DNA from 2 places in the Ensifer sp. LC384 genome. Region 2 is predicted to be linked to the other one. Evidence: predicted binding sites of a transcription regulator. Region 2 holds the regulator's gene; the other holds the start of a gene.
The links. Region 2 encodes HrcA, which represses chaperone genes, less so after heat shock. Its sites were predicted from a motif close to GTTAGCACTCNCNNNNNGNGAGTGCTAAC; they were not measured.
Positions count from the first base shown of each region.

Region 1: groES (co-chaperone GroES) is a predicted target of HrcA. The motif match lies at 2,120-2,148, and genes of this name have one in related genera.

Region 1 covers NZ_MBST01000067.1:147,001-151,418, forward strand. Annotated here, with positions in the region: gene BC363_RS29905 (bifunctional riboflavin kinase/FAD synthetase) at 1-875, opposite strand, end outside; gene BC363_RS29910 (TIGR01459 family HAD-type hydrolase) at 889-1,737, opposite strand; gene groES (co-chaperone GroES) at 2,207-2,503, shown strand; gene groL (chaperonin GroEL) at 2,566-4,203, shown strand.
Region 2 covers NZ_MBST01000004.1:107,746-112,163, forward strand. Annotated here, with positions in the region: gene rdgB (RdgB/HAM1 family non-canonical purine NTP pyrophosphatase) at 1-368, opposite strand, end outside; gene BC363_RS05770 (VOC family protein) at 409-828, opposite strand; gene rph (ribonuclease PH) at 846-1,565, opposite strand; gene hrcA (heat-inducible transcriptional repressor HrcA) at 1,827-2,906, shown strand; gene grpE (nucleotide exchange factor GrpE) at 3,071-3,682, shown strand; gene BC363_RS05790 (D-arabinono-1,4-lactone oxidase) at 3,748-4,418, opposite strand, start outside.

The DNA.
Region 1 (4,418 bases), on a different contig from region 2:
CCGTCGAACTTCAGCTCGTCGCGCAGGTGGCCGAAGAACGAAACCGAACAGACCTCACCGTAAAGATCGCCGGAAAAATCGAAGACGAAAGTTTCGAGCAGGGCCTCGCCGTCACTGTCGACTGTCGGGCGCCGGCCGAAGCTGGCAACGCCATCATAGAGCGAGCCGTCCGCCCGGCGGAAGCGCACGGCATAAATGCCGGTTCTAAGTTCGACCTCGGCGGGCAGGCGCATGTTCGCCGTGGGATAGCCGAGGCTACGTCCGAGCTTCTTGCCGTCGATCACTTCGGCCTCGACCGTGTAGCGATAGCCGAGCAGACCGGCTGCGTGTGAAACGTCGCCCTGCCCGAGCAGCGACCGGATGAAGCTCGACGAGATCACCGAAGCGTTCTCGTCGCGAAAGGCGTCGACCAGAGTGACGCCGAAACCGTTTTCACCACCCGCCGCCATCAGGAAGGCAGGACCGCCTTCGCGCCCCTTGCCGAAATGGAAATCGAAGCCGGTGACGACATGCGAGGCATGCAGCCATTCCAACAGCACCCGATGGATGAAATCGGACGCGGAAAGTTCGGAGAAGGTGCGATCGAACGGATATTCGATAACAGCGCCAAACCCCATGCCTTCGAGGATACGGGCCTTCAGCGGCGCGGGCGTCAGCCGGAACACCGGTGTATCCGGCCGAAAGACTGTGCGCGGGTGCGGCTCGAAAGTCAGCACCAGAGCGGGCACGCCGCGCGCCTTGGCTTCTTCCAGCGCTCGTTCCAGCACCGATTGGTGGCCGCGGTGCACACCGTCGAAATTGCCGATCGCGACAACGCCGCCGCGCAGGCGCTCGGGCAGCGGGTCACGGGTCTCGTTGCGATGAAAAACCGTCATCTCAATCTTCCCGTCAGGCGAGCCTGGGCATCCACCACTTCGGCGAGGCGCCCTCCTTTTTCAGGAAGGCTGCAAGCTTCACCTCGTCGGTCCTGCTTTCGTTCATGTATTCCTGGGCGTGAATGCCGGCACTGATGTAAAGCAGATCGAAGCCGGCATCCTGGGCGCCCTTGACGTCGGTCGGCATGCCGTCGCCGATGGCAATGACACGCGACAGATCGAGCGCACCGCGCACCGCCTTGGCTTCGCCGAGCGCCGCCCGATAGATGGCGATATAGGGCTTGCCGGCGATGCGCGCTTCGCCGCCGAGCTCTTCATAGAGCTTGGCAATGGCACCGGCACAGGGGATCAGCCGGTGGCCGCGCTCGACCACCAGGTCAGGATTGGCGCAGATGAACGGGATCTTGCGCTTGGCAAGACCGGTCAGTGTCGCGCGGTAGTGTTCCGGCGTTTCGGTTTCATCATCGTAGAAGCCGGCGCAGACGACGGTCTTGGCATCTTCCGACGACACGATCTCGGTACCAAGGCCCTCGAGTAAGGGCAGGTCGCGTTCAGCACCGATGAAGAAGATCTTCTTGTCGGCAGCAGCGATCAACGCGCGGGTCACATCGCCCGACGTGACGATGCGATCATAGGCTTCATCGGGAACGCCCAGCCCGCGGATCTGCACCTTGACGCTCGGGCTCGGCCGGGGCGAGTTGGTGATGAGAACAACCGTCAGTCCTGCAGCACGCGCTTCCGCCAGGGCCTCACAGGCCGACGCAAACGCCTGAACGCCGTTGTGCAGAACACCCCAGACGTCACAGAGCACGACGTCATAGCGCCCTGCGATTTCCCGAAAACTGTTGATCCTTGCGGCCATGCGGGCTTCCTGCAAACTCGGTTTCCGGCTTGCATCGCAAGGAAGGGGCGAGAATACAAGCCTCGGCCCCAGAAAAACGCCGCCATTCCCAAGGATTCGACGACCGGCTGCCCCTTCCGCCTCGAAGGGACCGACGGACAGCCGGACCTCGACAAGGCACTGCTTGCGCGGCGGAAACCTCGTCGGGCAACAGGACGAAACAAGCCTTCAAGACCAAGCTTCGCCCAAATTCCGACTGCTTCGCGCCGCAAGGATGCGCGCGTGCCCACCCCGGCCCGGCAGCCGTTCGTCTCCAGTCATGCCCCGCCGATAACCATGTCGCCTGAAATTTTTTGAACGGCCAATCCTTGACTCGTCCAGGACCCAGCCTTATCTCGGCCTCGCTAGCACTCGACAAAAGGGAGTGCTAACACCCATCCATCGGGTCGATGAGCGATCCGTAATGTCATTTGATCGAGGGATTAGACTAATGGCAAGCACCAATTTCCGCCCGCTGCACGACCGCGTTGTCGTCCGCCGCGTCGAGTCTGAGGAAAAGACCAAGGGCGGCATCATCATTCCGGACACCGCTAAGGAAAAGCCGCAGGAAGGCGAAATCGTCGCTGTTGGCTCGGGCGCCCGTGACGAAAGCGGCAAGGTTGTTGCTCTCGATGTCAAGGCTGGCGACCGCGTTCTGTTCGGCAAGTGGTCGGGCACCGAAGTCAAGATCAACGGCGAAGACCTTCTCATCATGAAGGAAGCCGACATCATGGGCATCATCGGCTGATCAGCCGTCGTCCACACCTTTCCATGACAACCAATGGGCAATGAGCCCAGGAGTTTTCTCAAATGGCTGCAAAAGAAATCAAGTTCGGCCGCACCGCGCGCGAAAAGATGCTGCGTGGCGTCGACATCCTCGCTGACGCGGTAAAGGTCACGCTCGGCCCGAAGGGTCGTAACGTCATCATCGACAAGTCCTTCGGCGCTCCGCGCATCACCAAGGACGGCGTATCGGTCGCCAAGGAAATCGAACTCGAAGACAAGTTCGAAAACATGGGCGCCCAGATGGTCCGCGAAGTTGCTTCGAAGACCAACGACATCGCTGGCGACGGCACCACGACTGCAACGGTTCTCGCCCAGGCTATCGTTCGCGAAGGCGCCAAGGCCGTTGCTGCCGGCATGAACCCGATGGACCTGAAGCGCGGTATCGACCTCGCTGTCACCGAAGTCGTCAAGGATCTCCAGGCCAAGGCCAAGAAGATCAACACCTCGGAAGAAGTCGCACAGGTCGGCACGATCTCGGCCAACGGCGAGCGTCAGATCGGCCTCGACATCGCAGAAGCGATGCAGAAGGTCGGCAACGAAGGCGTCATCACGGTTGAAGAAGCCAAGACCGCCGAAACCGAACTCGAAGTCGTCGAAGGCATGCAGTTCGACCGTGGCTACCTCAGCCCCTACTTCGTCACCAACCCGGAAAAGATGGTCGCTGACCTCGACGACGTCTTCGTTCTCCTCCACGAGAAGAAGCTGTCGAACCTCCAGGCCATGCTCCCGGTTCTCGAAGCCGTCGTTCAGACCGGCAAGCCGCTCCTCATCATCGCTGAAGACGTCGAAGGCGAAGCTCTTGCTACGCTCGTCGTCAACAAGCTGCGTGGCGGCCTGAAGATCGCGGCCGTCAAGGCTCCGGGCTTCGGCGATCGCCGCAAGGCCATGCTCGAAGACATCGCCATCCTGACCGGTGGTACCGTGATCTCCGAAGACCTCGGCATCAAGCTCGAAAACGTCACGCTCGACATGCTCGGCCGTGCGAAGAAGGTTTCGATCTCCAAGGAAAACACGACGATCGTCGACGGCGCCGGCCAGAAGAGCGACATCGAAGGCCGCGTTGCGCAGATCAAGGCCCAGATCGAAGAAACCACTTCCGACTACGACCGCGAAAAGCTGCAGGAACGTCTTGCCAAGCTCGCCGGCGGCGTTGCCGTGATCCGCGTTGGCGGTTCGACAGAAGTCGAAGTGAAGGAAAAGAAGGACCGCATCGACGACGCTCTCAACGCGACGCGCGCTGCTGTTCAGGAAGGCATCGTACCGGGCGGCGGCGTTGCCCTGCTGCGTTCTTCCGTCAAGATCACCGTCAAGGGTGTGAACGACGACCAGGAAGCCGGCATCAACATCGTTCGTCGCGCGCTGCAGGCTCCGGCCCGCCAGATCGCCGAGAACGCTGGTGACGAAGCTTCGATCGTTGTCGGCAAGATCCTCGACAAGGACCAGGACAACTTCGGCTACAACGCCCAGACCGGCGAATATGGCGACATGATCTCCATGGGCATCATCGACCCGGTCAAGGTCGTTCGCACCGCCCTTCAGGACGCAGCTTCGGTTGCTGGCCTCCTCGTCACGACGGAAGCCATGATCGCCGAACTGCCGAAGAAGGACGCTCCGGCAATGCCGGGCGGCATGGGCGGCATGGGCGGCATGGACATGATGTGATAGGGCGACAGCCCAATCGCAGCATCGTCCATAAAGCTTCGCCCATGCACTAAGAGCGGTTCAGCGCGCCAAGCGCGCTGAACGGGCGGCATGGACATGATGTGATAGGGCGACAGCCCAATCGCAGCATCGTCCATAAAGCTTCGCCCATGCTCTTATAGTGGTTCAGCGCGCCAAGCGCGCTGAACGGGCGGCATGGACATGATGTGATAGGG
Region 2 (4,418 bases):
TCAGGGGCGCATGCGCCCTTGTCCTGAAGCGCGTCCTCGACTTTCTGCATCGCCATGGCAAAGTCGCGGCTGCCGTCTTCGCGCTCGGCCCAGTTGGCGGTGTAGACGCCCGGCGCGCCGCCAAGCGCGTCGATCGCCAGGCCGGAATCGTCGGAAAGCGCCGGCAGGCCCGAAGCCTTGGCGGAGGCAAGCGCCTTGATCGTCGCGTTTTCTTCAAAGGTCGTGCCGGTTTCGTCCGGCTCGACGAAGTTGAGGTCGGCTGCCGATTTGGCCTCGAAGCCGAGCGGCCCGATCAGGTCGCGGATCTCGCGGATCTTGCCGGCATTGTGGCTGGCGACGACGAGCGTCTTGTCATCCAGTGTGCGCATGATGTGTCGTCTCTTAAAGGAGCGGCGCCGGGGCCGCGGTTCATTCGATGGACCAGAGGCCCGGTTCCGCGCATTCCAGACTGTTGCCGGCCGGATCGCGGAAGTAGAAGGAGCGCGCGCCGTTCGGCCAGCGAACATCGGCTTCGATCACGACACCTGCCGTTTCCAGCTTTTCCTTCCACACGCCGAGCGCCTCAGCGGAAACGCGAAAGCACATGTGTCCCTGGCCGGTGGAGCCATGCGGCGGCACCGGCAGGGGGGCATCCGGCGAAGGCGGCTTGACCGTTTCCGCCGGATTGAAAATCAGGAGAACGCCTGGGCCGCAGCGGAAGAACACATGCCGGTTGCCGGCGCGCGTGATCTTTTCCAGCCCGAGCACACCGCCGTAGAAGGCCTCGGCGCCGTCGATATCTTCCGCATAGAGGGCGGTTTCAAGAATACCTTCCAGCGCCGGGGCCATCGTCCGCGTCCTTCTCGTCAGCCGGCGATCGCCTGCTTCTGCAGCGCGACAAGATCGGCAATGCCGGTCTTTGCAAGTCCCAGCAGGCTTGCGAATTCTTCTTCCGAGAAGGGCTTGCCTTCGGCCGTGCCCTGGATTTCGACAATACCGCCGGTTCCGGTCATGACGAAATTCGCGTCGGTCTCGGCGGCGGAATCTTCGAGATAGTCGAGGTCGATGATCGACTGGCTGGCGAAGATGCCGCAGGAGATGGCGGCGACATGGTCCTTCAGGACCTTCTCGACCTTCACCATGTTGCGGGCTTCCATCCACTTCAGACAGTCGTGCAGCGCCACCCAGGCGCCGGTGATCGAGGCCGTGCGCGTGCCGCCATCAGCCTGAATAACGTCGCAGTCGATCGAGATCTGGCGTTCGCCGAGTGCGGGCAGGTCGACGACGGCGCGCAGCGACCGGCCGATCAGACGCTGGATCTCCTGCGTACGGCCGCTCTGCTTGCCGCTTGAGGCTTCGCGACGCATGCGCTCGCCGGTGGCGCGCGGCAACATGCCGTATTCGGCCGTCACCCAACCCTTGCCGCCATTGCGAAGCCAGGCCGGAACCTTTTCCTCAAGGCTGGCGGTGCACAGCACGTGCGTATCGCCGAACCGCACCAGACAGGAGCCTTCCGCGTGCTTGGAGAAATTGCGCTCGAACGAAACCTTGCGCATTTGGTCGATTTTTCTGCCGGATGGCCGCATCATCAAACTCCTATCGTATCTGGTGAGCCTTCTACTGCATAATTCCCTGAATCGGAATCGATTTAGGGACAAAATTATGCAGCAGTTCAAAGTGCCACAGCCACCTTTGCGCGCCTTAGGGACGCGCGGCGCTGTAGAGCATGGCGCAGCCAAGGGGAACCGGTGGATGGCGGGCGATCGGGGCGATTTTTCCCTTTTGCTATCGGACGCCGGGATCACTATATTTCCGGCGGCAGGATTGGCCTGCGAACATGGAGCGACATGGTACTGCGCAATCCCGGAGTGACCGATATCGCGGCGGCGCTGGACGAGCGTTCCGGTGAAATCTTCCGTCGCATCGTCGAAACCTATTTGAACAGCGGAGAACCTCTCGGCTCACGCAACCTTTCGCGGTTGTTGCCGATGTCGTTGTCGCCGGCCTCCGTGCGCAATGTGATGAGCGACCTGGAAGATCTGGGGCTGATCTACTCGCCGCACATCAGCGCCGGCCGCCTGCCGACGCAGACGGGCCTGCGCTTCTTCGTCGACGCCTTCATGCAGGTCGGCAATCTCTCGCCGGAGGATCGTGCCTCGATCGATCGGCACGTGCGGCTGAGCGACCATGCCCAGCCGGTCGATGCGCTGCTGGCAGAGGCGAGCCAGATGCTGTCGGGCATGTCGCGCGGCGCCGGTCTCGTCATCACGGCCAAGAACGATCCGGTGCTCAAGCATGTGGAGTTCATCCGGCTGGCGCCCACCAAGGCGCTTGCCGTGCTCGTCGGCGAGCATGATCAGGTCGAAAACCGCATCATCGAGCTTCCCGCCGGTGTGACGAGCTCACAATTGACGGAAGCGGCGAATTTCCTGAACGCCCATCTGGCCGGCCAGACCATCGGCGAGGTGCGCTCGCAGCTTGAAACGGTCAAGCAGACGGTCCGCAGCGAACTCGATGCCCTGTCGCAGGATCTGGTCGAGCGCGGGCTGGCGATCTGGTCCGGCAATGAGGGTGATGAAAAGCCGGCACGATTGATCGTTCGCGGTCGCGCGAACCTGCTCGAGGGTCTGGAGGGAACCGAAGATATCGACCGCCTGCGCATGCTCTTCGACGACCTGGAAAAAAAGGATAGCCTGATCGAACTGCTCGATCTCGCCGAGAGCGGCCCGGGTGTCAGGATCTTTATCGGTTCGGAGAACAAGTTGTTTTCATTGTCCGGTTCGTCGCTGATCGTTGCGCCCTATCGCGACAGCGAAGATCGGATCGTCGGCGCCGTCGGTGTCATCGGTCCGACGCGGCTCAATTACTCGCGCATCGTGCCGATGGTCGATTATACCGCGCAGTTGATGTCGCGGCTTTCGCGCTGAAGCAGCGCTTTTGGCCACAGACAGCATTGAACCCTTGATTTTTCGGCCCTAAACCTCGATATCGGCATCAAATCCAGTCACTGGCATTTTTACGCCATCCGGCCATCGTTGCGCGCGGGCGTGAAAATGCGAAAGAAAAGACAGACGATACACCGGAGAACGTCATGACCGACGAGACAAACAAGCACGGACACGAAGCTGCCGCGATCGACGAGGCAGTCAACGCTACGCCCGAGGCTGTGGAAGCGGCGCCGGTTGCCGAACCCGATCCGCTGGAACTTGCCAGGGCGGAGAACAACGACCTGCGCGACAAGTACCTCAGGCTCGCAGCCGAGATGGACAACCTGCGCCGCCGCACCGAGCGCGACGTCAAGGATGCCAAGTCCTATTCGGTTGCCGGTTTCGCCCGCGACATGCTCGCCGTCTCCGACAATCTGCGCCGTGCGCTCGATGCGATCCCGGCCGAAGCGAAGGAGGCCGGCGAAGCGGGCCTCACCACGCTAATCGAAGGCGTCGAGATGACCGAGCGCGCCATGCTGTCGGCGCTGGAGCGTCATGGCGTGAAGAAGCTGGAGCCGGAAGGCCAGAAGTTCGACCCGAACTTCCACCAGGCAATGTTCGAGATCCCGAACGCCGATGTGCCGAACAACACAGTGCTGCAGGTCGTTCAGGCCGGTTACACCATCGGCGATCGCGTCCTGCGCCCGGCCATGGTCGGCGTTTCCAAGGGCGGCCCGAAGGCGGCCGTTGCGGAAGGCGATAGCCCCGCCGCCTGAGTAGCGGTCTGATCCATTTCAACGCCGCGCGTCCATCCGGACGCGCGGCGTTTTCGTTTAGCTGATCAACCGAACAGCTGCCGCAGGTGATCGTTGAGGAAGCGCCCTTCCGGATCCACCTTTGCCCTCAATGCCCGGAAGTCGCCGGACCGTGGATAAAGCGCGGTCACGTCCTCGGCGCCGAGGAAATGCAGCTTTCCCCAATGCGGCCGCGAGCCGTACTGGCGCAGGATCGTATCGACATCCCTGAGATACTCCCAGTAGTCCGTGCCCGGCTCACCGGAGACGGAAAGCGTGATCGAATCCTGCTCGTAGAACGGGCTGATCCAGCCGGTGTCGCCGGCCGTGAAGCGGTATTCGATCGGGTAGATGCAGGTGGGGTGCTTTTCCAGCATCAGCTTGCGCACCGCTCTCACGGCATCCTTGCCATGGGCGACGGGCACCGCATATTCGAGCTCGTGGAAGTTCGGCACATATTCGATCGGATAGATTTCGGAGGAATAGGCGATCTTCTCGAAGCCCTGTTCCATCGGCGGCCGGTCGGTGATGTCGATCACCTTCATCTCGCAGACATCGGCGATCTTCGTTGTCGTGGAGACCGAGGACGTGTCCGGCAGGCAGTAGCAGTGCCGGCTTTCGGGAACCGGGCACCAGAAGAAGCCGAAATGCCGGTGTTTGGCGGCGAGTTCGTCGTGCTGCTCCATGCATTCGTCGAAGTCGCAGCGCCACAGCTTTT